DNA from 4 places in the Streptomyces sp. NPDC002742 genome. Region 1 is predicted to be linked to each of the others. Evidence: riboswitches for the same ligand, from Rfam matches in the RefSeq annotation. Region 1 holds a riboswitch; each other region holds the start of a gene.
The links. Region 1 has a riboswitch for cobalamin ahead of ACFYW8_RS04175 (CbtB-domain containing protein). Riboswitches for the same ligand answer to the same signal wherever they lie in the genome.
Positions count from the first base shown of each region.

Region 1 (7,279 bases):
TTCTGGCCCGTGACGAGGTTGCGGTCGACGACCACCTTGGGGATCCACGGCTCGCCCTCCTGGAAGTCGACGCCCGCCGCGACGAGCCGGTCCTGGAGGAGCCAACTGGCCTTGTCGGCGAAACCGGCCTGGGTCTCCTCGGCGTTCGTGAACGCCGAGACCCGGTAGCCCGCGAAGGCGTTGGTGCCGTCCTCCCGGGTGGCGGCCAGCAGCGCCGCCGGACCGTGGCACACCACACCGAGCGGCTTGCCCGACTCCAGCGCGCGGATGAGCAGCCGGCCGGACCCGGTGTCGCCCGAGAGGTCCTCCATCGGACCGTGCCCGCCCGGGTAGAAGACGGCGGCGTAGTCGTCGAGGTTCACCTCCGACAGCTTGAGCGGTCGGCGCAGCTCTGCCATGGACGCAAGGGTGCGTTCGACCTTCTCGGCGCCTTCCTGGCCACCGTTGAACTCGGGCGCCAGGCTCTTCTGGTCCACGGTCGGCACGACCCCGCCCGGCGTGGCGACGACGACGTCGTGCCCGGCCGCCTTGAACGCCTCGTACGGGGCGGCGGCCTCCTCGGCCCAGAAGCCGGTCGGATGCGGGGTGCCGTCGGCGAGCGTCCAGTGGTCGGCGCCGGTCAACACGAAAAGGATCTTCGACATGGTGCGATTCTCCGAGGGTGCGGGCCCTGACGGCCTGGATGGGATACCGGTCGTACGCCCCTGACGTTCCGCACGTGGAACGCCAGGGTGGCGATGTACTCGACCGTATGCGGGCCGGACCCCGGTGACCAACAGGTAACGCGGTCGCAGCCACGGCCCGTGCGACGGGACCGTGGGCGTACTCGTCGCACGGGGCGGCGCCCGCAGGCCGCGGCTGCCTAGCGGGCGACGGACGCGCGCTGTTCCAGGACCCGCAACGCCCGCTCCGCCCAGTCGATGATCGCCTGCTCGAAGGCGCGTCCCCCCAGGAGAGTGAGATACGGGCCGACGCGCTCGGCCCCGGCGAGGTACTCGTCCTCGGTGCGCCCGTCGAGCAGGCGGGCGCCGATCCGGTCGTAGTGCGCCAGCTTGGCGCGCGCCGACTCCAGGCGCTCGGCGATCGACGCCCGGACGGCGTCCGCGTCCCCCTCGTCGAGGGCGTACACCTTCACCATCAGCTCGTCGCGGATCGCCGTGGGCCTCGCGGGCCCGGCGGTGAAGGCGGACAGGACGTCGAGCCCCGCCGCGGTCAGGGAGAACAACCGTTTGTTGGGCCGGCGTTCCTGTTGCACGAGCCGGGCCGCGATGAGCCCCTCGGACTCCATCCGGTCGAGTTCCCGGTAGAGCTGCTGCGGGGTCGCCATCCAGAAGTTGGCCACCGAGGCGTCGAACCCCTTGGCCAGGTCGTAGCCCGACGCCTCGCCCTCCAGGAGCGCGGCCAGTACCGCGTTGCGCAATGCCATCCCACAAGGCTAGACGGCCTGTCTCCACACGACTAATCTTATCCGCACCTAATCAATTAGTTGAGTAAGAGAGGTGGGCGCAATGAACGCCTTCCGCAAGGCCGTGGAAGCCGGGGACCTCGGCGCGGTCGAGGAGCTGCTGGCCGACGACGTCGTGTTCACCAGCCCGGTCGCCTTCAAGCCCTACCCGGGCAAGGCGATCACCGCGGCCATCCTGCGCGGCGTCTGGCGTGTCTTCAGCGACTTCCGCTACGTCCGTGAGATCGCCGGAGCCGACGGCCGTGACCACGCGCTGGTCTTCACGGCCAAGGTGGGTGACAAGGAGATCAACGGCTGTGACTTCCTGCACTTCGACGAGGACGGACGCATCGACGAACTCACCGTGATGGTGCGCCCGTTGTCGGCGGCGCAGGCGCTCTCCGAGGCGATGGGCGCGCAGTTCGAACAGATCTCCCGGGAAGCGGCCGGCGCGTGAGGTCCGTGTCCCGCGCTGTTTGAACCGACTCTCCGCGGCAACCCGCGCGTTGTGACGACGACGACATCACAGCGGGAGCTCTTCCGGTTCCTGGAGGATCGCTTCGCCTGCGCCCAGGCCTGCACCGAGTGTGCCCACGCCTGTGCGCTGCGCGCGAGTCTCCTTGATCCCGACGGGCCGAAGAACCAGGAAGCGGCACGGCGCGCGGGGATCCTGTGCGCGGAGGTCTGCGAGGCGACCTGCCATGTGCTGTCCCGCCAACTGGAGCAGAACGAGAGAGGCATCCGCGCGCAGCTGGAGTGGTGCCGTGACGTCTGCCTGGAGTGCGCCGACGCCTTCGACGGATGCCCCGGCGCGGAGACCGCCGCGAAGACCTGCCGTGAGTGCGCCCAGGCGTGCGCGGACTTCATGGCCACGCTGCGGTGAGGAACGAAAGCGCCCCGGGAGAGGATTCCGAGGTGAGGCCCGGGCGGTCCGGGTCAAGTCCGCGGTGAGGACGAGGTCGGCCCCGCGGCAGGGCGCTGTGGCGAGGGTGCGGTCCGCCCGTGCTCCGCGCTGACGTGCGGGCCTCCCGGGTCGGGGCTCTGGGGCCGCACCCGGACGGCCGGGTCAAGTCCCGTGCTGAGGACGTCAATTCCCGCGCTGAGGACGTCAAGCCCCTGAGGACCAGGGCCGCCCGGGTCGGGGATCTACGGTGCGGGCAACGGCGGCCCTGGTCAGGACGGTTCGGCGAGCGGGCGTCCGGCGCGGATGTTCCAGCGCCCCCCGCGCCCGCTCAACTCCGTGACGGTGAGCGGCGGCACGTCCACGCGCCAGAACGCCGACTCCGGCGCCCCCAGCACCCGTACCACCAGGGCTCGTACCACCTCGGGCTCCACCACCGCGACGGTGCGGCCGTCGAACTCCGACGCCGCGTCGAGGCGTTCCGCCACCCGGTCGCAGAACGCCCGCACCGACTCGCCGCCGTGGGGCGCCGACGCGGGATCGGCGAGCCACCGCGCCACCGCCTCCGGCTCCTTCGCGCTCACCTCGGCCAGCGTCGCGCCGCGCCAGCGGCCCACGTCCAGACCGGCCAACTCCGGTGCCTCGACACCGCCGTCGAGTCCGAGCGCAACCGCCGTCCGGCGGCACCGCACGGTGGGGGAGACCCACAGGCGGCCCGCGGCCGGCACGGCACCCGCGGCGGCCGCCGTCCTGGCGGCCCGCAGGCCCGCGGCGTCCACCGGACTCCCGTCGTCGAAGCGGGCCTCGCGCAGCGCCTCGCTGATCGCCGCGGAGATCAAGATCACTCGGCTGGTCATGCCATCACTCTCATGCTTCGTGGACCTGGTTCGTGTGCCGGGCTCATGTACCGGGCTCGTGCGCAGGGGCCCGCGCGTCGCCGACCGTGGTCGGAGGCGAACCACCTGGTCCGGCAGGGCGGTCGTCGAGTTCCCAGGCGCACGGGGCGCACAGGGTGCACCCGTGCGTGCGCCCTTGGCCCCGAACCGGCTTCGCGGTACGGTCACGTGGATATTGACGACGGTTCGGCGGAAGCCCGGTGGAAATCCGGCACGGTCGCGCCACTGTAAGCCCAGCACTTGTCGCTCCGGCCAGGAGCGGTGGAGGCGGGCCAAGTCAGACCCGTGGCTGTCGTCCTGTGCACCACCGAGCCGGGACGCGAGTTCCCCAGGAGGTTCTGCCCCATGGCGCAGTCCGTCGTTCAGCCGACCGTCACCCCCACCGCCGTTCCCGCGAAGCTGCCGATCGGTGCGATCGTCCCCTGGGCGGCCTTCTTCGGCATCCTGATGCTGGTCCTGCTCTACTTCGTCGGCGCCGAACAGGGCGCCACCTCCCTCGTGTCCGGCGAGAACGTCCACGAATGGGTCCACGACGCCCGCCACCTGCTCGGTTTCCCCTGCCACTGACGGCGACGGGAAACGTACGAGCCACGATATTCCGCGACGGCCGGGAACCCCGGCCCAGGTGAGGGGGCGGTGCCCGGCCGGCCGGGCACCGCCCCCTCACGTGCGCAGGCCCGCCCGCCCACACCCCGCGGACCCGGCGTCCGCGTCATCGGCATTCCCAATTTCTGAAACACGTTCTACGGTGTGCGCCGTCAGGTCGGGCTCGGGGAGGCAGGAGGCGCCGTGCATCTCGAATACACGCCGGAGCAGCAGCGGTTGCGGACCGAACTGCGGGTCTACTTCTCCGAGTTGGTACCGGACAACGCCTACGCGCGCTATGGCGATCCGGCGGCGCAGAAGCGCTTCTACCGCGAGACGATCCGACGGCTCGGCGCGGACGGCTGGCTCGGGGTCGGCTGGCCGAAGGAGTACGGCGGGCGCGGCCTGAGCCCGATGGAGCAGTTCATCTTCTTCGACGAGGCGGCCCAGGCGGGAGTACCGCTGCCGCTGATGGCCCTCAACACCGTCGGACCGACGATCATGCGGTTCGGTACGGAGGAGCAGAAGTCGTACTTCCTGCCGAAGATCCTCTCCGGTGAACTCGACTTCGCGATCGGCTACAGCGAGCCCGACGCCGGGACGGACCTCGCCGCGCTCAGGACCAGGGCCGTACGGGAAGGCGACGAGGAGACCGGCCACTACACGGTCGACGGCCAGAAGATCTGGACGACCAACGGCGACACGGCCGACTGGGTTTGGCTCGCGGTCCGCACCGATCCGGACGCCCCGCCCCACAAGGGCATCACCATGCTCCTCGTGCCGACCTCCGATCCCGGCTATTCGTGCACCATCATCAACACGCTCGCCTCGCACGACACCACCGCGAGCTACTACGAGAACATCCGCGTCCCCGCCACGCGCCGGGTCGGCGAGGAGAACAAGGGCTGGCGGCTGATCACCAACCAGCTCAACCACGAGCGCGTCACCCTCGCCGCACACGGCACCATGGCCATCCGCGCCCTGCACGACGTCCAGCGCTGGGCGGCGGAGACCAAACTCGCCGACGGCCGCCGCGTCGTCGACCTCCCCTGGGTGCGCCGCCTCCTCGCCCGGACGCACACCAAACTGGACGCCATGAAACTCCTCAACTGGCGGATGGTGAACGCCGTCCAGGAGGGCACGCTCACCCCGCAGGACGCCTCCGCCGTCAAGGTGTACGGCTCCGAGGCGCGCCGGGACGCGTACGCCTGGCTGATGGAGATCGTCGCGGCCCCCGGCGTCCTCAAGGAGGGCTCCGCGGGCGCCGTCCTGCACGGCGAACTCGAACGCGGCTACCGATCGGCAGTGATCTTCACGTTCGGCGGCGGCAACAACGAGATCCAGCGGGAGATCATCTCGTGGATCGGGCTGGGGATGCCCCGGGTGCGGCGGTAGCGCCGTGTGTGGCGAGGCTTTTTAGTTGGCACAAAAGCGGGATAGTTGGCACCATAGTCAATTGACTCCTCACGAACGTCCCAGGCCTCGCCAGTCAGGTCTCGATGGCTGCGTCAACCTCGATCTGTAGGTCACGCTCCTGGTTGCGGGACCCGCTCACCGGCCAACTGTCAGACCCGGTCCCGCACTTCGACCCTGGCCCGGCGGATCGCCTCCAGGGCACGGGGCCCGGACCAGGCGAGCGGGTCAACCAGGCGGGAGACGGTGGGGTCGGAGACGACCGGCCCGAACGCGTCGGGCTCGGCCCGCAGCACGCTGGCGTCGGCCAGGCAGTACCCAGGCAGGTGTCTGGACTCTCGTGCCCCTCGCCACAAGGCACGGCCAGCTTCCCCTGCCTGGAGATGTCATGGTCCTCTACGCGCTCACCGGTCTGCCCTATGCCGAGCAACTGCGTTGGAGGGCTCAACGCTGCCCCGAGCAGCAACAACGAGCGCACCCGACTACTGGCTCTGAGGCGGTCGTTCGGTCACGGGGGTACGCGGAGCCGAGGGTCATGCTTCAACGGCCTCATCGTCGCCGTCGGCCTGCCGATCGGTGTCTCCGTCGACCGCACGGTGCGCCCGCACGCTGCCGTATTCGGCCGTCTCCAGGGCATCGACAGCTACGGTGACATCGGGAAGAACAAGCACGCCCAGACCCAGCTTGGCCAAGTGGTCCACCGCTTCGACGCCGCCCTCGTCCCTTTTCCGTGCTGCCCAGGCGAAGGAACTGATCGACGGCGCACGGCCCGCGGCGCGGTAGGTCGTCGTCAACGTCGAAGCCGGCACCTACATTGACGCCACCGCCGTCGAGGCCCTCGCCCAGTGGCAGACGGACCTCGCCGCGCGCGGTGTGGTCCTCGCGTTCGCCCGTCCCTAGGCCTTCTTGCGTCGGACTTCGCGCTGAGTGGTCAGGCCATGCGGGCCCAGCCACGGAGACGGCCCCACAGGGCTGGCCAAGCCTCGGCTGGGCCGTTCGAGGGACACCTCTGTCCGAATGGTCGAGTGTGGCGGCCCGTGAGCCCGCGCGCGCGCTCACGGCCTAGGAGTGTTGTCCCTTGGTGCCGACAATCGGCAGACGATGGGAGACGGCAGTGACCTCAGGCGTGGACACCGGTGGGCAGCTTGCGGGGCTGCCGTTGCTGCGGGGCCAGAAGGCCCTGGTGACCGGGGCGAACTCGGGCATCGGACTGGCGACGGCGGTCGCGCTGGGCCGGGCGGGTGCCGACGTCGTCGTCAACTACGTCGCCGGACAGGAGGCCGCCGAGGACGTGGTCCGGCAGATCCAGGCCTTCGGCGTACGGGCCTTCGCCCATGAGGCGGACGTGTCCGACGAGGGTCAGGTCGTCGGGATGTTCGCGCGCATGCTGGAGGAGTTCGGCACGATCGACATCCTGGTGGCCAACGCCGGTCTGCAACGGGACGCGGCGGTGACGGAGATGACCCTCGCGCAGTGGCACAAGGTCATCGACGTGAACCTCACCGGCCAGTTCCTGTGTGCCAGGGAGGCGGCCAAGGAGTTCCTGCGCCGCGGTGTGGTGCCCGAGGTGTCCCGCTCCGCCGGGAAGATCGTCTGCATGAGTTCCGTGCACCAGATCATTCCGTGGTCCGGTCACCTGAACTACGCCGCGTCCAAGGGCGGTGTCCTGATGCTCATGCAGACGCTGGCCCAGGAGCTCGGCCCGCACGGGGTCCGGGTCAACGCGGTCGCGCCGGGTGCCATCAAGACCCCGATCAACCGCAGCGCCTGGGAGACCCCCGAGGCCGAGGCGGAGCTGCTCAAACTGATCCCCTACCGCAGGGTCGGGGAGCCCGAGGACATCGCCGACGCGGTGACGGTACTGGCCTCCGACCTCATGGACTACGTGGTCGGCACGACCCTGTTCGTCGACGGCGGGATGACCCTGTTCCCCGGCTTCGCCACCGGAGGCTGACCACACTGTGGAAGACCATGTGACCCCCCGCCGGGTGGTGATCCTCGGCGGTGGCTTCGCAGGCCTGTTCGCCGTGCGGGCCCTGC
Region 1 is NZ_JBIAQF010000002.1:307,384-314,662, forward strand. It holds gene ACFYW8_RS04150 (type 1 glutamine amidotransferase domain-containing protein) at 1-644, opposite strand, end outside; gene ACFYW8_RS04155 (PadR family transcriptional regulator) at 863-1,426, opposite strand; gene ACFYW8_RS04160 (nuclear transport factor 2 family protein) at 1,509-1,901, shown strand; gene ACFYW8_RS04165 (ferredoxin) at 1,953-2,327, shown strand; gene ACFYW8_RS04170 (histidine phosphatase family protein) at 2,618-3,202, opposite strand; cobalamin riboswitch at 3,387-3,549, shown strand; gene ACFYW8_RS04175 (CbtB-domain containing protein) at 3,587-3,808, shown strand; gene ACFYW8_RS04180 (acyl-CoA dehydrogenase family protein) at 4,031-5,221, shown strand; partial or broken gene ACFYW8_RS04185 (IS1380 family transposase) at 5,395-5,565, opposite strand; gene ACFYW8_RS04190 (hypothetical protein) at 5,773-6,033, opposite strand; gene ACFYW8_RS04195 (SDR family oxidoreductase) at 6,399-7,193, shown strand; gene ACFYW8_RS04200 (NAD(P)/FAD-dependent oxidoreductase) at 7,213-7,279, shown strand, end outside.

Region 2 (7,279 bases), on a different contig from region 1:
GACGCGCACGACGGACAGCCGACCGCTGACCGCGGACGACGGACGACGGACGACGGACCGCGGACCACGGACCACAAGCGGTGGACCGCGGACGGCGGACCACAAACCGGGCACCGCGGACGGCAGACGGCGCATCGCAGACGACGGGCCGCAAACGGCAGACCGCGGACGGCAGACCGCGGACGGCGGACGGCAGCCAGACCTTGCGCCCTACCTCTTCTAATTCTGCCGCGCCCCTACGCCTTACCTCTTCCGCCTTACCTCTTCCGCCTTGACCGTCCCGCCTCGCCCCCTTACCGGCCCTACCGCTTCTGGCCGTACCCCTGCAGCCGCTCCGCCACCTCCTCGAGCTGGTCCGGTGAGAGCAGGGCTGGCGCGAGGCCCGGGACCGAGGAGGACAGGAGCCAGACGCGGCACATCCATTCCAGCTGGGCCGTGCGGTCGTACGCCTGGTCCAGCGAGGCTCCGAAGGCGATGGTGCCGTGGTTCTGGAGGAGGCAGGCGGTGCGGTCGGACAAGGCTCTGATCATGTTCTCGGCCAACTCCGGCGTGCCGTAGGTCGCGTAGGGGGCGACGCGGACCGGGCCTCCGAGGTCCGCGGCCATGTAGTGGATGAGCGGGAGCTCGGGGACGAGGACCGAGACGGCTGTCGCGTGCGCGGCGTGGGTGTGGACGACGGCCCGTGCGTCGGTGAGGCGGTACACCGCGAGGTGCATCGGCAGTTCGCTGGTGGGCCGCAACGAACCGAGCACCTGGCGGCCGTCGAGGCCGACGCCGACGATGTCGTCGCGCGTCAGCCGGTCATAGGGCACGCCCGTGGGCGTGACCAGGACCGTGTCGCCGACGCGGACCGAGACGTTGCCCGACGTGCCGACGACCAGCCCGTCGGCGACCGTCCGGCGGGCCGTCGCGACGAGCTCGTCCCAAGCCCGCCGAAGAGCGTCCCGCTCGTCGCGCGCGGACGGCTCGTCCCCCTCGCCGCGCCGGCCCCCCTCGCCCCCTTCGCCGCGCTTGTCGCGCTTGTCGTGTTTGTCCGTCATCCGTGGGCCCTCCCGCCCGTCCCGTGCTTCCCGTGCGCCCCCGTGCCGCTCGGCCACGACGCGATCCTGCCGCAATCCCTATTTCGTCCGACTGTCCGACAGTACGGCGAGGCGGGGCGCACGGGCGGCCGGTCGCCGGCGCTCGCGCCGGACATCGAGTGCAACCCAGGGCCGGAGCAGGTGGCACGGCCCCAGCAACGCCGGAACGCCGCACGGGATCAAGGCCTACCGCCACGAGCCGCCACGGGATCCGGCGGGAGACCGGCCATCGGCGTGTGATCTGCACCACAACACACCCATGGAACATTCCCGTCGACCCCGGCCGGACATTTGCCGCAGATCACACGCTGCGACCGGCCCGCTACGGTCGACGGCACCGGAGCGCCGCCCGCCGGAAGGTCCACGTGGACCTTCCGGCGGCACGACAACAGCGGCAACTGCCGGGTGACCGGAATCTCTTCCCCGAATCCCCGGCTCACCCCAGACGTCCCACCCCGGGGCGACGACCCAAGCGGAGCTTGGAATTCCACATCCGTTCGAACCCGCGGCGCCACCCCTCCGGTTCAACCGGAGGAGCGATTCACCGTTCCAGACACCACGATGCCCGCCCCAGTTCACCTTCCGTTCATCCAGGTTGCCTACGGTCCACCTGCCACTGACGTCCAACAGAAGCCTGGGTAAATGGAACACATCACGCTCCTCCTCGGAATCGTGATCGTCACCGCTCTCGTGTTCGATTTCACGAACGGTTTCCACGACACCGCCAACGCGATGGCCACCACCATCTCGACCGGCGCGCTCAAGCCCAAGGTCGCGGTGGCCATGTCCGCCGCGCTCAACCTTGTCGGCGCCTTCCTCTCGGTGGAGGTCGCCAACACGATCTCCAAAGGCCTCGTCGATGAATCCGGCATCAAGCCGGAGGTGATCTTCGCCGCGCTCGTCGGCGCGATCCTCTGGAACCTCGTGACGTGGCTCGTCGGACTCCCGTCCAGTTCCTCGCACGCCCTCATGGGCGGCCTGGTCGGCGCCACCATCGCCTCCGCCGGTACCGGCGCCGTGCACGGGGACGTCCTGGTCGGCAAGGTGCTCCTGCCCGCCGTCGCGGCCCCGATCGTCGCCGGCCTCGCCGCGATGTTCGCGACCCGGCTGTCGTACAAGCTCAGTGGTGACGCCGAGACCAAGGCCACCAAGAAGGGCTACCGCGCCGGCCAGATAGCCTCCGCGGGCCTGGTCTCGCTGGCCCACGGCACCAACGACGCGCAGAAGACGATGGGCATCATCACCCTGGCCCTGGTCGCCGGTGGCGCCGTCGCTCCGGACTCCAACCCGCCGGTCTGGGTCATCCTGTCCGCCGGTCTCGCCATCGCGCTCGGCACCTACCTGGGCGGCTGGCGCATCATCCGCACGATGGGCAAGGGTCTGACCGACCTCCGGCCGCAGCAGGGCTTCGCCGCCCAGACCAGCGCGGCCACGGTCATCCTGGCCTCCTCGCACATCGGCTTCTCCCTCTCCACCACGCACTCGGTCTCCGGTTCCGTGATGGGCGCCGGCCTCGGCCGCAAGGGCGGTGTGGTCCGCTGGTCCACCGCCAAGCGGATGGTCGTCGCCTGGGTCCTCACGCTGCCCGCCGCCGCCGTGGTCGGCGCGCTCGCCGAGTGGGTGACCGGATTCGGTGCCTGGGGCACCGCGCTCGTCGCCGTCTTCCTGGTCGGATCCAGCCTCGCGATCTGGCGCCGCTCGCGCCGCGAGGTGATCGACCACAACAACGTGAACGACGCCGAAGAGCCCGCCGGTGTGGTGACCACCGCCATCGCCGCCGTCACCCCGCCCCCGGCCGGCATCGTGGCCGAGGAGCTCACGGCCACCATCCCGGCTCCCGCCGAGCCCACGGCGAGCCCGTCCGCGCCGTCCCCCGTGGCCTGAGAACCGAAGGAAGAAACAGCATGAACATCGACTGGTCAGCCCTCGGGTCCGTCTTCGGGGTCAGCCTCGGAGTGACCGTGGCCCTCGTCACCCTCTTCACCCTCGGTGTCGCCGGCCTCTCCAAGAAGGAGTCGGCCCAGGGCGGTTCCGCGGTCGCGGCGGCCACCGGCGCGTACGTCTGCTTCGCGGCCTGCGCCGCGGCGGTGGCGTACGGCATCTCCCTGATCATCACCAAGTAACCCGGCGGAGCGGCCCGAAACAGGGTTGCGCCGAGCGGTACCGCGCGTGGGGTGCGGGACGGATCACCGTCCCGCACCCCACGCGTATGTGGGCCTGCGCACACTGTCCCCCCGCAGGTCAACAGCCAGTTGACGGCCGTTCTCACCCCGTGGTGGACTGCCGGAGCCAAGTACGGCGGCATGAGAGGAAGCCGGTGCGAATCCGGCGCGGTCCCGCCACTGTCATCGGGGAAGAAACTCCCCGGGAGCCAGGAACTCTCACCGCCGGTCTCGTCGAACCAGGGCGTGGACACCCTGAGTGAGGACATATCGCCATGCGCGGCTGCCCGTTTCCCGATCCGCTGAGTACGAGGGTTCCACTCCACCCGACCGCGGGCTGACCCCGTGCGTGCCGATCGCGTCTTCGCGTACGGCGCCGCCGCCGGCCTCCTGGGCGACCTGCTGCTCGGCGATCCCCGCCGGGGGCATCCGGTCGCCGCGTTCGGGCGGGCCGCCGCGGCCGTGGAGCGGACACTGTGGCGCGACCACCGCGGGTGGGGCGCACTGCACACCGCCGTCTGCGTGGGCGGTGCCACCGGACTCGCCGCGCTCACGAGCCGTACCGTACGCACCTCCCGTACCGCTTCCGTCGCGCTGACGGCCGCCGCCACCTGGGCCGTCGTCGGAGGGACCTCCCTGGGCCGTGAGGCGCGGGCGATCGGTGGCGCGCTCGCGGCCGGTGACCTCGACGCGGCCCGGGAGCGGCTGCCGCATCTGTGCGGCCGCGATCCGCAGGCGCTCGACGCCGACGGGATCGCGCGGGCCGTCGTCGAGTCCGTCGCCGAGAACACCTCCGACGCCGTCGTCGGCGCCCTGGTCTGGGGCGCCGCCGCCGGTGTGCCCGGACTCGTCGCCTTCCGCGCCGTGAACACGCTCGACGCCATGGTCGGGCACAAGTCCCCCAGGCACCGGCGCTACGGCTGGGCCTCGGCCCGGCTCGACGACGTCGCCGGCTGGCCGGGAGCCCGGCTGACCGCCGTCCTCGCGGCCGTGGCCGGTTGCGACCCGCGCGGGGCCGTGCGCGCCTGGCGCGCGGACGCCCGCAAGCATCCGAGCCCCAACGCCGGGCCCGTGGAGGCTTCTTTCGCGGGCGCGCTCGGCGTGCGCCTCGGCGGCACCCTCTCCTACGGGGGACGGGTCGAGCACCGGCCCGTGCTCAACGGCGCGGGGCGCGCCGTCCAGGTCCACGACATCGAACGGGCCGTACGGCTCTCCCGGCGCGTCGGCTGGCTCGCGCTCGGCGTGAGCGCCGCCGGACGGGTGCTGCTCACGGCTCGGCTCACCAGGAAGGGGCGCACCGCATGAGCGGCGGGCTGCTGATCGCCGGGACCACCTCCGACGCCGGCAAGAGCGTGGTGACCGCCGGGATCTGCCGGTGGCTGGTGCGCCAGGGCGTCAAGGTCGCGCCCTTCAAGGCGCAGAACATGTCCCTGAACTCGTTCGTGACGCGCGAGGGAGCCGAGATCGGGCGGGCGCAGGCCATGCAGGCACAGGCCGCCCGCGTGGAGCCGACCGCGCTGATGAATCCCGTGCTGCTCAAGCCGGGCAGCGACCGCACCAGCCAGGTCGTCCTGATGGGCAGGCCGGTCGGCGAGATGAGCGCGCGCGGGTTCTTCGGGGCGTCCGGGCCCGCCGGGGAGCCGCTGCCGGGCGCCGGGCCGAGCGGGGAACGGCTGCGCGGAGGGCGTCAGGAGGCACTCCTCGGGACCGTCCTCGACTGTCTGGCTCAGTTGCGGGGCACGTATGACGCGGTGATCTGTGAAGGCGCCGGCAGTCCGGCCGAGATCAATCTGCGGCGCACCGACATCGTGAACATGGGAGTGGCGCGCAACGCGGGGCTTCCCGTGCTCATCGTCGGAGACATCGACCGGGGCGGTGTGTTCGCCTCGTTCTTCGGGACGGTCGCGCTGCTGTCCCCCGAGGACCAGGCGCTCGTCGCCGGGTTCCTCGTCAACAAGTTCCGGGGCGACGTCGGCCTGCTGGAGCCCGGCCTCGACATGCTGCACGGCCTCACCGGCCGGCGCACCTACGGCGTCCTGCCCTTCCAGCACGGCCTGGGCATAGACGAGGAGGACGGGCTGCGTGTCTCGCTGCGCGGGGCCGTCCGCGAGTCGTCCGTCTCCTCCCCCGTCGGCGCGGACATCCTGCGGGTGGCCGTCTGCGCGATCCCGCTGATGTCCAACTTCACCGACGTGGACGCGCTGGCCGCCGAACCCGGCGTCGTGGTGCGGTTCGTGGACCGGGCCGAGGAACTGGCCGACGCGGACCTGGTCGTCGTGCCCGGGACCCGGGGCACGGTGAAGGCACTGGAGTGGCTGCGTGAGCGCGGCCTCGCGGACGCGATCGCGCGGCGCGCCGCCGAGGGGCGTCCCGTGCTCGGCATCTGCGGTGGCTACCAGATCCTCGGACGGCACATCGAGGACGAGGTCGAGTCGCGCGCCGGTCACGTCGACGGACTCGGCCTGCTGCCCGTCCGCGTGCGGTTCGCGCGGGAGAAGACGCTGACGCGGCCGGTCGGCGAGGCCCTCGGCGAACACGTCGAGGGGTACGAGATCCATCACGGCGTCGCCGAGGTCAGCGGCGGCGACACGTTCATGTGCGATGCCGGGGGAAACAGCCTGGACGGGTGCCGGGTAGGCGCCGTCTGGGGCACGCACTGGCACGGATCACTGGAGTCGGACGGATTCCGGCGGGCCTTCCTTCGCGAGGTGGCCGCCGCCGCGGGCCGCCGCTTCGTGCCGGCGCCCGACACGTCGTTCGCGGCGCTGCGCGAGGAGCAGCTGGACCGGCTCGGCGACCTGATCGAGGAACACGCGGACACGGACGCGCTGTGGCGGCTCATCGAGTCCGGCGCGCCGCAAGGACTGCCCTTCATCCCACCGGGAGCACCCGCATGAGCACAGTGTTGTTGTTGTCGACCGCCGACACGGATCTGCTGGCCGCCCGCGCCGGTGGAACCGCCTACCGGATCGGCAATCCGACCCGGGTGGACGTCGCGGGCGAACTCCCCGCGCTCGTCGAGGGCGCGGACGTCGCCGTCGTACGGCTGCTCGGCGGCAAGCGGGCCTGGGAGGACGGGCTGGCCTTCCTGAAGGCGTCGGGCATCCCGACCGTGCTGCTCGGCGGCGAGTCCGTCCCCGACGCAGAGCTGATGGCCGAGTCGTCGGTGCCCGCGGGTGTGGTGGCCGAGGCGCTGCGCTATCTCGTCGAGGGCGGCCCGGCCAACCTCGCCGAGCTCGCCCGGTTCCTCTCGGACACCGTGCTGCTGACGGGCGAGGGTTTCGAGGAGCCGCACAAGAGCGCGGAGTTCGGCGTCCACGGCGAGCGTGAGTTCGTCGAGGGCCGCCCGACCGTCGGTGTGCTGTTCTACCGGGCCCACGAACTGTCCGGGAACACCGCGTTCGTGGACACGCTGTGCGACGCGATCGAGGCGCGCGGCGCCAACGCCCTTCCCGTGTACTGCGGTTCGCTGCGTGGCGCCGACCCTGGCCTGTACGAGATCCTCGGCCGGGCCGACACGCTCGTCGCCACGGTCCTCGCGGCGGGCGGCACGCACGCCGCGGAGGCGTCCGCGGGCGGCGACGAGGAGGCCTGGGACATCGGGGCGCTCGCCGACCTCGACATCCCGGTGCTCCAGGGGCTCTGCCTGACCTCGTCGAAGAGCGCCTGGGAGGCGTCGGACGCGGCCCTGTCCCCCATGGACGCGGCGATGCAGGTCGCGATCCCGGAGTTCGACGGCCGGATCGTCACCGTGCCGTTCTCCTTCAAGGAACAGGGACCGGACGACGTCCCGGTGTACGTCGCCGACCCCGAGCGGGCCGCCCGGGTCGCCGGAATCGCCCTGCGGCACGCCCTGTTGAAGCACAAGCCGAACTCGGAGAAAAAGCTCGGGATCGTCTTCACCGCCTACCCGACCAAGCACTCCCGGGTCGGTAACGCGGTCGGCCTCGACACCCCCGCCTCGGCCGTACGGGTGCTCGACGCGCTCCGGGACGCGGGCTACGCCCTCACCGAATACCCCGACAACGGCGACGAGTT
Region 2 is NZ_JBIAQF010000026.1:67,418-74,696, reverse strand. It holds gene ACFYW8_RS34995 (class II aldolase/adducin family protein) at 303-1,040, opposite strand; gene ACFYW8_RS34990 (inorganic phosphate transporter) at 1,722-2,963, shown strand; gene ACFYW8_RS34985 (hypothetical protein) at 2,984-3,202, shown strand; cobalamin riboswitch at 3,338-3,481, shown strand; gene ACFYW8_RS34980 (cobalamin biosynthesis protein) at 3,587-4,546, shown strand; gene ACFYW8_RS34975 (cobyric acid synthase) at 4,543-6,138, shown strand; gene cobN (cobaltochelatase subunit CobN) at 6,135-7,279, shown strand, end outside.
Region 2: another riboswitch for cobalamin. It lies ahead of ACFYW8_RS34980 (cobalamin biosynthesis protein); the one in region 1 lies ahead of ACFYW8_RS04175 (CbtB-domain containing protein).

Region 3 (7,279 bases), on a different contig from region 1:
GTCGGCCCGACCGGCGGTCGGAACGGAGGGTGGCTGCGGAATGACGGAGCGTGAGGCGTCCGGGCATCGGTTTTTCTTTCTGCGAAGGCTCCCGCCCGCATCGGGGCAGCGGAGGGGGCAAGGGCGGCACGCCCCGCCGACGGACGCCGCGCAGCCAGGGAACACGCATGCCTGCGTGGGCTTTTGTGTGCACGTGGGCATGCCGCGCTCAGGGCAGGAGGCGTCGGCGGATCGCGGGGAGAGCCGGGAGGCTGAGGGGGTGGAGGCGACGAAACGCTGAGAGGGCGGCGCGCGATGACGGGGGACCGGCGGCGGAGCGGCGCGTGGCCGGTGCCGGCGGGACGGGCGTCAGGCGCCTGGGGGCCGCTGTGGGCGGGCGGTCAGCGACAGAGAGCGCTGCAGGTGCGCCGCAGGTCCACGTAGCGGCACTCCACGCCGGGGTGCGTCGTGAGCATGGTGCACATCCTGGGGCCGGTTCTCAGTGGCTGTCAATGGACACCAATTGGTGTCTCATTGGGCGGGACGGACCTGACCACCGATCAGAGCACCGACAGGGAAAGGCAGGGACCGTCCGCGCCGCCGCGTCCGTCCTGCGCCGATCGTGAGCCTCAAGGCAGGGCGCGAGCGTCACGGCCACGCGCCGGAACCCCGGAACCCCGGAACCTCAAAATCCTGACCACTGGTCAGAAATCCTTCAGGGAAAGGCGGGAGAGCCTCCGCCGCGGGCAGGGTGCACCGCAGCCTCCTCCGGATGCAGCCACACAGGGCCGTTGCCGGTCTCGACGCGCACGGCGTCCGCGGGAGGCCAGGGCCCATGTGCCAGCAAGTCGCGTTCCGGATCGGTCAGACTCCGGTACCGCGCGAGGGCCTCCGCGGGAGCCGTCCTCACGGACTCGCTCAGCAGCCCGGTGCCCAACTCCTCGATCGCCGACGCGTACTCCTCGTACGGCCGCCAACCGGGCACGACGCGAGACCGCGCGGGAGTGCGGACCAGCAGGGTCGGCAGCGCATAGCAGTACCCGCCGTCGGCGGTCTCCTTGGCTGTGCCGGGATGCGGCGGCCCGCCGCGCACCGACAGCACCTCGCGGACCGGCCGGCGCGCCTCGGCACGGTCCGCGCGCACCGCCTCCAGCACGGCCGCCGACGCCGCGTCGGCGGCCAGCCGCACACGGTCCAGGCCGGCCACGCCCCGTACCGCGGACTCCGCCAGCGCGAGGGTGTCCGCCGGTTCGCCGAGCACGAAGACGCTCTCCCGCAGCCGCCGCAGCACCCGCCCCGCCACCTCGTCGCCCTGCCGCTCGGCCGCCTTCGCGACGAGCGAGGACGGCCATGAACTCGCCGCGACCCGGCTCAGCCGTCGTGCCCGGGGCGCCCGCGTGTGGGCGCAGATGTCCTCGACGTAGCGGGCGTACCAGGCGGTCTCCGCCGCCGGGTCGGGCGGCGGGTCGTCGTCGTGGTCGAAGAGGACGCAGTACACGCGGCGCCAGGAGACCCGGTCCGCCAGCGCGGCGCGAAGGCGTCGGAACACCGGCTCCGATCCCCAGGCCCAGGGGCACAGCGGGTCGGTGTACTCCACCACCTCCATCCTGGGCCGGTCCGGCGGACCGCTCACGCGGCTCCCTTCCGGTGCAACCGCGCGGCCTCCTCGGCGGGCAGCAGCGTGGCCAGGGTCGCCGCGCCCAGTACCGCCGCGGCGTCCGCCTCGATACGGCGCCACACCCCCGGCAGTCCGGAGGCGGGGCCCGGGTACTCGAGCCCGGCCAGCGGCTCGCCCCGCAGGGTGATCAACTCACCGTCCACGGCACGTACGACGTCCAGCAGAGTGATCTCTTCGGCGGGCCGGCCGAGCCAGTACCCGCCCTCGCAGCCCCGCTGGCTGCGGACCAGGCCGGCCCTGCGCAACTCGCCCACCACGGACTTCAGGAACCGGAACGGGACGTGCTGCGAGGAGGCCATTGCTTCGCACGTGAGGGGGCGGGCGGGTTCGCGGGCGAGCTCCAACAGGGCCCGCGTGGCGTAGTCCGCCTTCGCGGAGATATGCATGCGCCCATGATGCCCGACACGGCGTGCGCCGACAGGGCTTCCACCGGTTCCTCACTTACATTGCGGGAACATTGCCGCAGGTGAAGCGCAATGGACACCTCTTGACATCCTTTTCCGGACCGCTCTAGCGTCCCCGTCCATGAGCGAGCCGTTGACGACCCCCGGCGAAGGTTTCCACCCCCATCTCCCGGACGCCGCAGGGCAGTCCGTACGACCCCTGCGCAGCCGCCTGCACCACGTCCGCGCCGACGCCCTCGACGGCGACACGGCGCAGACCGGAGGCATGCGCAGGTTCGCCGCCGTCAGCGGCACCACCGTCGGCTCCGAGAAGCTGTGGATGGGCCAGACCCACGTCGCCCCCTCAACCGCCTCCTCGGACCACCATCACGGAGCGTCCGAGACGGCCATCTACGTGGTGAGCGGACACCCCGAGTTCGTCTTCCTGGACGACTCGGGGGCGCAGCCCGAGGAAGTGCGCCTGCGCACCTCACCCGGTGACTACATCTTCGTACCCCCGTTCGTGCCGCACCGCGAGGAGAACCCGGACCCCGCCGACGAGGCCGTCGTCGTGATCGCCCGCAGCACCCAGGAGGCGATCGTGGTCAACCTGCCGCGGCTGTACGTGCTGCGGCCAGGGGAGGAGGGGCCAGGAGAGGAAGCCTGACGGGCCAGGCCGTTCGGCCGCGCGTCACGGCGAAGCGGCTCACCACCGACCCGGGGTACCCGGTGGCGTACCGCACTCCGCACCCGCACGGGGGCCACGGTCCTCGGTGAGTACGGTGTCGGGAAGATCGTCGTGACCGGCGAATCCGAACGACCCCGGAAGGAACGGACGAGATCATGCGCGTCATCGTGGCCCGCGGCCTGACGGAGGCCCTCGGATGACCGGCGGCGAGGCACCCGGCGCCGAGGAATCCGTCCTGCTGCACACCGACGGACGGGCCGCCCACCTCACTCTGAACCGGCCGAGGGCGCTGAACGCCCTGAACCACGCGATGGTGCGCCGGATCGACCAGGCCCTCACCGCCTGGGAACACGACCCGGCCGTCGAGACCGTCGTCATCACCGGCGCCGGCGAGCGCGGACTGTGCGCGGGCGGCGACATCCGTGTCGTCCACGACGACGCGCGCGACGGGGACGGAACCGCGTCCGCCGCGTTCTGGCGCGACGAGTACCACCTCAACGCCCGCATCGCCCGCTACCCCAAGCCGTACGTGGCGGTCATGGACGGCATCGTCATGGGAGGCGGCGTCGGCGTCTCCGCGCACGGCAGCGTCCGGGTCGTCACCGAACGTTCCCGCATCGCCATGCCCGAGACCGGCATCGGCTTCGTCCCAGACGTGGGCGGCACCCATCTGCTCGCCCTGGCACCCGGCGAGCTGGGCACCCATCTCGCCCTGACGGGTGCCTCGATCGGCGCGGGCGACGCCCTGCTGTGCGGCCTCGCCGACCACTACCTGCAGTCCGCGTCGCTCAGGCAGTTCGTGTCCGACCTCGCGGACCTTCCCGTGCGCGAGGCTCTGGCCCGCCATGCGCGGCCGGCGCCCCGGGGTGAGCTGGCGGAGCGGAGGGAGTGGATCGACGCCTGCTACACGGCCGACACGGTCGAGGAGATCGTCCGACGACTGCTCGCGGTAGGCGACCCGGAGGCGAAGGAGACCGCGGAGATCCTCCTCGGCAACTCGCCCACCGCTCTGAAGGTCACGCTGGCCGCCCTGCGCCGCGTGCGACGGCTCGGTTCACTGGAGCGCGTTCTGGACCAGGAGTACCGCGTGTCCTGCGCCACCCTGTCCGCCCCCGACCTGGTGGAGGGTGTCAGGGCCCAGATCATCGACAAGGACCGCGACCCGCACTGGTCTCCGGCGACCCTCGCCGAGGTCACCGACGTCGATGTCGAGCGCTTCTTCGCCTCCCTGGGTGAGCGTGAACTCGGGCTCGCCGACCCGGGAACGGCGCGGCTCGCCGACCCGGGAACGGCGACGCTGAGCGACTGAAGTCGGCGCGGGGGCGGCCTTGCGTCCACCGGACCCGGCAGCCGTCCGGAAGCCGCCCCTCCGGCCGAGTGCGTGCCGAACTCCGCCGGCGGGAAGTCGAGTTGTGCGTCACGGACGTCGAACCTCCTACGTCCCCCGCGGCCGAACCCGGCGGAGGCACCGGGCACTTCTTCGCGTGTCGTCCGGATCGGAACCGGTGACCCGCCGTTCACAACGGACCCCGCCACCTGGGACGAGAGGAAGATCACCCCAGGTGGCGCGGTCTTGGCCAGGTACTCACCACGCGGTACGGTCGGTCCGATATTGATGACGTCAAGACGGAAGCCGGTGGAAATCCGGCACGGTCGCGCCACTGTGAGCGAGACGCCCAGCCACGCCGGGCGCCGCGTGAGTCAGACCCGTAGGCGTCATCCTGTGCACCACCGAGATGGGACGCGAACTCCCGAGGAGGTCCTGCCATGGCGCAGACCGTCGCCCAGCCGACAGCCACCACCCCCGCACTTCCCGCCAAGCTGCCGCTGACCGCGATAGCTCCCTGGGCGGTCTTCTTCGGCATCCTGATGCTGGTCCTGCTGTACTTCGTCGGCGCCGAACAGGGCGCCACCTCCGTCGTCTCCGGCGAGGACGTCCACGAGTGGGTGCACGACGCCCGCCACCTGCTCGGTTTCCCCTGCCACTGACGCGAGGGACGGCACACACTCATGAACTCCGCAACGGTAAGAAACCTGCTCGTGCGAGGCATGCTCGCCGGCCTCGCGGCGGGTGTACTCGCCCTGGTCGTCGCCTACTTGCTCGGTGAACCGACAGTCGACAGCGCGATCGGCTTCGAGGAGGCCCACGCGCCCGCGCACGGGCACGAGGTCGAACTCGTCTCCCGCAGCCTCCAGTCCACCGCCGGCCTCGCCACCGGTGTCCTGGTCTACGGCATCTCCTTCGGCGGCATCGCCGCGCTCGCCTACTGCTTCGCACTCGGCCGCGTGGGCCGCTTCAGCGCCCGCGCGACCGCGCTCCTGCTGTCCGGGACCGCGCTCCTCGCCGTGTACGTCGTGCCGTTCATGAAGTACCCGGCCAATCCGCCGTCGGTCGGTGACCCCGACACGATCGGCAAGCGGACCACCCTGTACTTCCTGATGATGGTCCTCAGCGTGCTCCTGGCCGTCGGCGCCACCATCCTCGGCAAGCGCCTCGCGCCCAGCCTGGGCACCTGGTACGCCACCGTCGCCGCGGTGGCCGCCTTCGCCGTCCTGATCGGCCTGGCCTACGAGTTCCTGCCCGTGATCAACGAGGTTCCGGGGGACTTCCCGGCCACCCTGCTGTGGCGGTTCCGGCTCTCGGCCCTGGCCATCCAGGCCACCCTGTGGGGCGGATTCGGCCTCGTCTTCGGCGAGTTGGCCGAGCGCATGCTCAACCCCAGGCCCGCGGTGGTCCCGTCCGGGCGGCGATCGGTTCCGGCCGCGAACTGAATCCGTCGGGACACGAGAAAGCCCCCGGACGCTTCCGGGGGCTTTCCGGACGACCATGGTGGCGAGCCGCTCGCGGTCGGCCGGCAGGTGCCCGTTGCTGTCCTCGGTGGTGAAGTCGATACTGCGCTCGATGGCGTCGAGCAGGGCGAGCTGACCGCCGACCACGTTCTCCCAGGTCGGCGCCGTGGCGTCCTAGAAGTCCGCCATCCACACCCGGGTACCGGAGTTGAGGGCGTCGTTCCGCGCCAGGCACTGTCAGTGGTCCCGCATACGGTTGCCCAATGGATCATCAGCGGTCGTTGCCTCGCCAAGAGGACAACTTCACAGTCCGGGAGACCGGCCAACGCCCCCTGCGAGCCTGCGATATGGGTGGGCTTGTTCCACGGAGGTGCGCATCCTGCCTGGGTGGAGATCACACGTGAGCGAAACCCCGATGCACGAGGCGGGAGACGTACGAGAGGCGTGGGGCCGGGTGACCGCCTGGCTTGAACGGAACGACCCTGAAGCCCTCGCTGCGCTCGGCGGCCCGGGAAGCCATGCGGCCATCGGCGAAGCCGAACTGAACATGGGCCTGAAGCTGCCGGGGGACATGTGGCAGTGGCTGCTGGCGAACGACACCGATGCCGGCAGGCAGCCCGATGGCCGATCGTGTCTGGTGGCGCTGGGGTGCGAGGTAGCGGCAATCCCCGTCGGCCATCTCCTTCTTGGTCTGACGGATATCCAGCGGGTCTACCTCAGCCGGATGGGCCTGGAGGAGATGCAGCCGTCCGCGGACCTCGACCATCCGTTCTGGCGTCGTGAGTGGGTGCCGATCGCCGCGGAGCGTGACGGTCTCTACGGGACGTTTCTGGACACGCTCAACGGAACCATCGGAACGTGGGCTGATGCACACGATCCCGAGCAGGGCGTATACGCCTCGTTGTCCGCTTTCTTCCAAGAGGCGGCGGACCGGCTGGAAGGGGTGTCCTCGGGAGACTGGAGAGGCCCCGGCAAGTCTGCTGCAACCCGTAAGCTCGATCCCCGTCCGGAGGACGAACCGATACGCCTCTGGGCACGCACCAACGGCTATCTGGTAAATGATCGTGGACGTATCCCCGCGTCCATCCGCGAGGCTTACGAGGCAGCACAGAGGTGAGCACAGGATCCGGCCTGCGCCGGGTCCGGCCGCGAACGCGAACACGGGCGGTGACCGGGCTCAGCCCGGTCACCGCCCGTGCGGTTCAACTGCCTTCGCCCTGCCACCGTCCCAGCGGCCGGCTCAGTGACCTTAGCCGCCGAACACCTTCAGAATGCGCTCCGCCGCTAGCGTGGCGGTCAACCCGCCCTCCCGCACCTGCCGTTCGAGGTCGGGGGTGACGGCCCGTACGGCCTGGTCGTTGTGCAGGCGGCCGAGGAGTTCGTCGCGGACCATCGTCCAGGTCCAGTCGACCTGCTGGTCGCGGCGCTTGTCGGCGAGACGGCCGGTCGAGTCGAGCAGGGTGCGGTGCTGTTCCAGGCGGTCCCAGACGGTGTCCAGACCGGCCGATTCGCGGGCGCTGCAACTCAGCACCGGAGGCGTCCAGGCCGCGTCCCTGCCGTGCATCAGCCGCAGGGCGCCAGCCAGTTCACGCGCGGCGGACTGGGCGTCGCGCGCGTGCGGGCCGTCCGCCTTGTTGACGGCGATCACGTCGGCCAGCTCCAGGACGCCCTTCTTGATGCCCTGCAACTGGTCCCCGGTGCGCGCCAGCGTCAACAGCAGGAAGGAGTCGACCATGTTGGCCACCGCGGTCTCGGACTGGC
Region 3 is NZ_JBIAQF010000013.1:48,669-55,947, reverse strand. It holds gene ACFYW8_RS23885 (ABC transporter substrate-binding protein) at 1-67, opposite strand, end outside; gene ACFYW8_RS23880 (DsbA family protein) at 695-1,585, opposite strand; gene ACFYW8_RS23875 (Rrf2 family transcriptional regulator) at 1,609-2,043, opposite strand; gene ACFYW8_RS23870 (cupin domain-containing protein) at 2,183-2,707, shown strand; gene ACFYW8_RS23865 (enoyl-CoA hydratase/isomerase family protein) at 2,925-4,037, shown strand; cobalamin riboswitch at 4,310-4,455, shown strand; gene ACFYW8_RS23860 (CbtB-domain containing protein) at 4,496-4,717, shown strand; gene ACFYW8_RS23855 (CbtA family protein) at 4,739-5,500, shown strand; partial or broken gene ACFYW8_RS23850 (malate synthase A) at 5,546-5,737, opposite strand; gene ACFYW8_RS23845 (histone-like nucleoid-structuring protein Lsr2) at 5,919-6,635, shown strand; gene meaB (methylmalonyl Co-A mutase-associated GTPase MeaB) at 6,768-7,279, opposite strand, start outside.
Region 3: another riboswitch for cobalamin. It lies ahead of ACFYW8_RS23860 (CbtB-domain containing protein); the one in region 1 lies ahead of ACFYW8_RS04175 (CbtB-domain containing protein).

Region 4 (7,279 bases), on a different contig from region 1:
ACAGATCAGCGGGCCCACGCCAGTGTCGTGCACCAGAGCGTCGCCGACCGGAGCAGGCCCGCCGACGGTACGGCGTTCACTTCCCCGGGATCGTGAGATTCGCTGGAGGAGTACCGGTGCCGCCACGTCCCCGCCGTCCGGGCGGAACAGGACCAGTACCAGTTCTCCGGGGTTCGGGCGCAGCCGGATATAGCGCATGGGCTGCCATGTGCCGTCCCTGGCCGCGGAACGGGCGGCACGCAGTACCGGGCCGCAGAGGGCGGACCGATCCACGATGAACCAGCCGAGCCGGGCGAGGGAGACAATGGCGACCGTTCCGAACACGAGGAAGCGCCGGTGCCCGAGGTGGAAGGGGTCGTCGAGGACGGCGGCGCAGGAGAGCAGCAGGAAGTACCAGGCGCCGCTGCCGAGGACGCTGTTCAGCACCCAGATGCGCGGCGAGACGGACGTACGGCCGAAGCCGCGGCGCGGCGAGGTCACCCGGGGACCCGGAGCATGGCGATCGCCGTGACGGGCCGCGGCGGCGAGGCCCGCGTAGTTCAGGTCGTCCTCGAGAGCGGGCCACGTGTCCTCGCTCTCCTCGTCCTCCTTGTCGCTCGCGGCCGCCTTCGGGCTGATCACGGGTCGGGCTTGGCGCGCCCTACGGACGCGCCGGGCGCAGGCCAACGGGCTGATTACCAGTGCACCGCCAAGGCCGAGCAGACCGGGGCCGCCACCAAGGACGGCGACCACTATCAACGAGGTCCGTGTATCCATGGCCTCACCCAGGAAGGGCCAGGGCAGCGCGATGATCGGGACGTGATCGCCGGGGTCGACGTCTGCCGTGTCGCAGTCCACAGTCGTATGTTGCGAACCGTCGTCCCAGCTGACGATGCAGCCGTCCTCGGCCCGGTTCAGACGGACGACCTCGGCGGAGGTGTGTTTCCCGAGCAGGGAAGTCCGCTGCTGCCAAGCCCACGAACAGCGACGCCACGAGCGCCAGCACCGCCCATAGCGGCGCGGTCGGCAACAGCGGCCGGCGGGCGGGTGCGAGGGTCGGGTGGGCCTGTTCGCTCAGCCAGGCACCGATCGTCCGCGCGTCGTGTGTGCCCAGGCCCAGCCGCAACACCTGGCCGTCGGGCGTCCGGTAGCGCAGGCCGACCTTCTCGAAGGCGACCTGACCCATGGTGGTGACCGTCGCGTCCAGGGCCTCGCCGCCGCGCGGCAGGGCAGTGGCACTGCCGGAGCGGTCGAGGAAGACGGGTCGGTCGAGGCGCGGGTCGGCCAGCAGTCGGCCCTTGCGGCCGTCGAGTCGGCAGCGGAAGTGAACGACCCGGCCCGCTGCCAGGCCGTGGCGCCTCCTTGCCGCCGCCCATCGAGCCAGCCCGGCCATGGCCAAGGGGGCCACCACGAGGGCCACAAAGCTGCCGATCATCGATTCTGTCGTCTCTTCGCTGTGTTTGATTGATGTGAGTGAACGAAGAGTACGAGCGCTGCCAGAGACTCTGGCCCCGGGGGTGACCCCGTGGTGCCTCGTCCGAGTTCATCGGATGACGCGAACCTCGCCCTTCCCGCGGAGACCGCCGCACCATGATGACCGCGAGGGCGGCCGACAGGATGTACGACGAGGTCCCTCGTACCCCTCGGATCGGGTGAACGGGTACTGGCAACAGCCACGGCACCACTGATCAGGGGCCCGCCAACCGGCCCTTCAGCGACTGTCAGACAGCTCCTGACCAGCGGAAACCTGAAGTCGCCGACGTCGAACGGTTGGTGCACCTATCGCCCGAGCCAGGCCTGAAAGCGCCTGTGCACTTCACCGCAATGACCATCGCCTGATGCGTGGACGTTGTCTGGGGTGAAAATGGAGCCGTAGGGGCCGGAGTTGAGCGCACAAGCTTCTCGGACAGGCTGCAGAGCGTAGTAGCCGAATGCGACCAGTGCCACGACCAGCAGGGTGGACAGCAGGTAGCGGCGGACTGTCGGGGAAGGCACGACGTGATCCTGCTGACGCTTCACAAACACCCGTTGGGCGGCGTGGTGACAGCGGTGCTTCCTCCAACCTCACCGGAGAGACTGTCAGATGCAATGGCGGCAGCATCGTGTACGGGAAATGCTTGTGTCCACTCCGACGGCATCGACCTCACCGATGCATCCGCCGCCACCGCCATCGGCCTGGGTCGCCGGGTCTGCGAACGCCTCGACCGCCCCCAGCGCGCCGTACCACCCCTCGGCCGGTCCCCTGCGAATCGACCAGAACACCAGCACGTTCATCCCGTACCCCGTACCCCGTGACCGATCGCACGAACTGACGGTACGACGGACTTGATAGCCTCATCAGGCCAGTTGAGCCTCATCCGAGGCCAGGGAATCCGGTGCGAATCCGGAACTGACGCGCAGCGGTGAGGGGAACGGGCGGGGCACGCGAGCCACTGGGAGACCGGGAAGGCGCCCCGTCCGGACGAACCCGAGTCCGAAGACCTGCTGGCACCTCCGCGCCCCGGCGCGGAGGACATCCACAGTCCAGGCTCCGCGTACGAGCCCTGACCCCGAGGTCTGCCCGTGCTCCCCACCCCCGCCCGTCACGCCAAACCCGCCGTGCCGGTCACCGTCTGCGGCGGCCCGAAGAACGACACCGAGGACGCGACGAAGTCCGCCGCTGCGGGCTACCGGGCGCCGTGCCGCGTCGTCGTCTGCCGGGACTGCTGCTGTGGAAGCCCGAAAGTCGCCGGAGTGGATCACGCCCAGCAGACGGCACGCCTGGCCGAGAGCGCACCGGTGCGCATCGCGGCTTGCCTCGGCGTGTGCGAACACGCCAACGTGATCGTCGTCCAGCCCTCCGCCGCCGCACGTGCCGCGGGCGCCCGCCCGGTCTGGCTCGGCCTCGTCAACGACCGCGATGCCACGGACGACATCGCCGCCTGGGCCAAAGCCGGCGGCCCCGGCGTCGCCCCCTGCCCCGACATCCTCGACCTCTACGTCTTCACCCCGCCCCGGAGGGCGCGATGAGCGCGAAAGCCGGCCTGGTTGACGCCTTTTCCCTGGTCCGTCATCAATGCTGGGGCGGCAGTGTTATTGCGCGCCTGGTGAACTGATGACGATCCGAATTGTTGCGGTGATGCACCACGATGTGACAACTCGTGATGTCGTCGATCCCTGACAGGGAAAGCCACGCAGCCGGTCACGCATCGTCCGGGAGTGGTTCGCCGGTCTCCAGGAGCGACTTCATGCTTGCCACCACGTTCGGCCAGCCCTGGCTGACCATCTCGGCCAGGCTCGATCCGGGCTCGAATCCGTCGTGTACGACGGTGAGCTTCACGACCTGCGCGGCGGTCTCCTCGATCGTGAAGGTGACCTTCGAGCAGGCCTCGCCGGACAGCTTGGCGAGCAACTCCTCGTCCCAGTCGAAGCGCTTGGCCAGCTCCGGGGTGATGGCGTGCCAGGTGTAGGAGAGCCGGCTGTAGGGCTCGGCCTCCAGCACGACCTGCTTCGGGTCGCTGATCTGCACGCCGTGGTTGTCCCAGGTCATCGGTGAGCCGACGGACCAGTCCGTGGCGAACTCCGTGGACCAGTAGCGGCGGGTGAAGGCGGGCTCGGTCAACGCCTGCCAGAGTTTTTGCGGGGTGGTGCGGATGTAGGTGGTGTAGACGAAGGTCGGCGCGTCCATCGCGGTCTCCTCCAGGGCGAGTTTCAGGTCCGCCAGGGCTTGGACCCTGGTCCGGTCGTAGCGGCTGATCCACCGGTGAGCGATCTCGTGCACGGGCGCTGCGTTGAGGTAGTGCAGCTTCTCCCGGCCCCGCCGCGCGGTGGTGACGAGCCCGGCCTCCTCCAGTACCGCGAGGTGCTTGCTGACGGACTGCCGGGCCATGTCGAGTCCTGTACACAACTCGCGCAGGGTCTGCCCGTTGTGTGCGTTGAGCGAGTCGAGCAGTGCGCGCCGCGTCGGATCGGCCAGTGCCTTGAACACCTCGTCCATGCCCGTCCCCGTACCCAGGCCACCGCCTGTCGATATGCAGCCTTCCAGCTGCCTTTAATTTAGGCAGCCAATAGGCTGCATGTCAAGGCCAGCCCCGCAGCCGGACGAGGGTCGCGGGGCCACCGTTCGGCGGTGCCGAGGCCGAACGAGTTCGCCTGGATACGTATGGACGAAGCACGCGGGAGGGCATCAGGACATCTGGTCCCTGGAGGAACGCGACATCGATGTCTCGGCGCCGCCGACCTGGCCCGATCGCCCGCGCCGTGAAGCGCGGTGAAGCGCGGTGAAGCGCGGTGAAGCGCGGTGAAGCGCGACTGAGGATGCTGCGGTACCGGCCGGAGGTGATCGACGGCTACCTGGCGGGCACTGGCTTGGTCCTCAACCCATAGTCAGCGTTGGGGATCTGGTCGAGGTGACCACATGGATGCGGCCGCTTTGCCTGTGTGTCGCACCTGGTCAGCGGTCAGGCGCCGCAGGTCCCAGATCAACTCGGCCACGCCGACCGCCGCCGGCTCCTGTGCGTGGGGCTCCTCGGAAGGCGGGCCGCCGGTCAGGGCGCCCAGGTCGCCAGCGGGAATGCCCAGCACGGTCCCGAAATCGGCCACGAGGTCGGGGGTCAGCTCCTTGCGACCGGCGCCCACCATTCCGTACGTGGACGCGGACCAGTACCGGCCGGTCAGGGAGTGGAAGACCCTGGCGATGCCCATCCAATGCAGGTTCCTGTATCTGAGCATCCGGACGAGCAGGGCCCCGGGCGGCCCAGGGGGCGGGACATCGACCCGCGGGAACGCCGGTGACTGCACGACCTTCCGCTGCGGCAACGACCGGACGAGGTGGCGCAACTCGCTCTTCTTCTCCGATGGGAGCTCTACGGCACGTCTCACGACCTGTGGTACCCACCTGCTGGCCTCTGCGTCCACGGGGGCAAGGTCGTCCGGAACCGTCGCCCCCGCGATCACGAATACGTCTGCGGCATGGAGACCGAGTGCGGGTCCGAGCTGTCGGAGCAGGGCTGGGCTCGGCGCGATGCCGGCGAAGACCCTTTGGAGCTCGGGTTCGGGGACTCCGGATTGCCGTGCCAGGGTGCCGATGTCCAGCTTCCTGTGATCCAGCAACCTTGCCAGGAGCACACCGAAGCCTGGATATCCCGTCATGCCGCCAGCGTAGAAGGGGGATCACTCACCTGTCCGCTGGTTCAGACGGCATCGGGCAGGGCGAACCCCGTCGCCAAGGCGTCGGCCGGACTGCCGACGCCGCGCGTGACCTCGCAAAAGGCCCCGCGATGGAGCTAGGGGCATGCCGGTCCGGGGATTCGGCGTGCTGCTGATGGTTCGGTAATCGCTGTCGGCGGCCCGCTACTCGTAGCGGTACTTCAGCGAATCCGCCTCCGTCTGCTCGATGTCGGCGATCGTCAGCTCCGGCATCCGCAGCTGGGCCAGCGTCACCTCGGCCGAGGTCGGCTGGGCGTCCGCCGACAGCCACTGGTCCGGCTTCCAGGCCCCGCTGCGCAGGAGTGCCTTGGGGCAGTGCGGGTAGACCTCCTCGATTCCCAGCACCAGCGCACTGGCCGGCGGTTTGCCCACGGCGGTCAGCTGAGACAGCAGCTCCGGGCGGGTGGAGACGCAGGCCCGGCCGTTCACCCTGAGCGTCGTGGTGCGCCCCGGGATGACGAACAGCAGGCCGGCCCGTCCCGTGGTGACGACATTCTGCAGGGTGTCCAGACGCTTGTTGCCGGTCGCGTCCGGTATCGCCACCGTCCGTGTGTCCAGGACCGCGACGAACCCGGCGGGGCCGCCGCGCGGGGAAACGTCACAGTTGCCCTCTGCGTCCGTGCTGGCGACCAGGACCAGCGATGAGCATCCGATCAACCGCTTGGTCTGTTCGGTGAGTTCGGTCATCTGCTTGCGCACGGCGGCGTCGCTGGGGAGTTCGTAAGCCCGGCGCAGTGCCTCCTGGTCGGGCACGGCGTCGAGAAGGAGCGAGTCGAAGGCACTGCCGACAAGGGATGGCGTCATGCCCCCGACCCTAATGGGCGCCGATCCGCGATGGATCTTGGTCGTCCGCAAGACGGTATGTCTGCGGCCTGCGGTCACATGACGAGGGCAGCCACGAGACCTACCCCTTCGAGCTGAAGATCGACAAGCGGGTGGCGGGTGCCAAGGGCTCGGGGGCGCTGAGCACCGAGGCGCGGCCGTCCGACTCCGACAAGGCCAACGACAAGGCCGACATCACGCTGGAGGTCGCGGGTGGGGGGCGACCGGCTCGACGACCCGCTCGACGGGCAGTTCGACCAATGGCTCGGGCGGGCCGGGCGGCGGGTCGTCGTCGACCGGCGGCGACGGCACGACGACGAACGGCGGCAACCTGGCAGAGACCGGCTCCTCGACGCTGCCGGTCATGGGCGCGGCTGCCGCGGCGGTGGTCACGGGTGCGGGCGCGCTCCTCCGCGTGTGCCGCCGCCGGGCCCAGCGCCTGAGCTGACGACCGTTTGAGGCGAGTCAAAAAGCTGTCGCGGTGTCCTTGATCATCCTGATACGACATGGCAATGGTTACTGAAGCGCTGGATCCCACGGACCGTGTGCTTGCCGAGCGGGCTTGTGAACGCCTCATCGTCGAGTTCGTCCATAAGCTCGACCTCGGTGACCCGGGCGACGTGGCCGATCTCTTCACGGATGTCGGGTATTGGGAGTGGGCGGAAGGAAACCGTCGGATCCAGGGTCGTGACGCACTTCGGTCGTATTTCGCCGGCCGGCCCGCGGACCGGCTCTCGCGCCGGATATGCACGAACATCCTGGTCACCGTCACATCAGAGTCAACAGCCACCGCGACCACCTACTTCACGACCTACCGTGTCGACGGACATACCGGCGGTTTCGTACCCCCGCGAGCCCCGACGCAGGTCGGCCACTACGAGGACACGTTCCTCAAGACCGAAGGCCATTGGCTCCTCAGCTCTCGTTCCCTGTACCTGGCCTTTGCAGGGCCGACCGAGCGGCTTGAAGCAGCAGCCGAGGACTGAGCCCGCTCTGGTATGGGGCCCGGGGAGCGCGAGCGGTCTGCCGAACTGCTGGTCCGGACGAGTTGTTCGCCGAAGGCGGCCCGGAACGGGGTCAAGGCCATCAGCGGCGGCCGCCCGGTGCGTACCGGGTCTCTTGCCCATGCCCTTCACGACACCGCGGCGTCCCGGTAGTGCCCCAGGTACCGGAACGCGCCGTCGACGACCTGGAACTCGAACATCCCGTCGTGGTTGTAGCCGTACCCCGACTCGTACTTGACCGTGCGGGTGATGCCGGCATACGTGATCTCGGGCATCCGGCGGGCGAT
Region 4 is NZ_JBIAQF010000048.1:18,569-25,847, forward strand. It holds gene ACFYW8_RS42955 (hypothetical protein) at 1-621, opposite strand, end outside; gene ACFYW8_RS42960 (hypothetical protein) at 761-1,414, opposite strand; partial or broken gene ACFYW8_RS42965 (short-chain fatty acyl-CoA regulator family protein) at 2,101-2,308, shown strand; cobalamin riboswitch at 2,306-2,483, shown strand; gene ACFYW8_RS42970 ((2Fe-2S) ferredoxin domain-containing protein) at 2,713-2,988, shown strand; gene ACFYW8_RS42975 (ArsR/SmtB family transcription factor) at 3,161-3,955, opposite strand; gene ACFYW8_RS42980 (hypothetical protein) at 4,345-5,109, opposite strand; gene ACFYW8_RS42985 (MSMEG_1061 family FMN-dependent PPOX-type flavoprotein) at 5,311-5,970, opposite strand; gene ACFYW8_RS42990 (hypothetical protein) at 6,184-6,381, opposite strand; gene ACFYW8_RS42995 (nuclear transport factor 2 family protein) at 6,501-6,974, shown strand; gene ACFYW8_RS43000 (bifunctional serine/threonine-protein kinase/ABC transporter substrate-binding protein) at 7,121-7,279, opposite strand, start outside.
Region 4: another riboswitch for cobalamin. It lies ahead of ACFYW8_RS42970 ((2Fe-2S) ferredoxin domain-containing protein); the one in region 1 lies ahead of ACFYW8_RS04175 (CbtB-domain containing protein).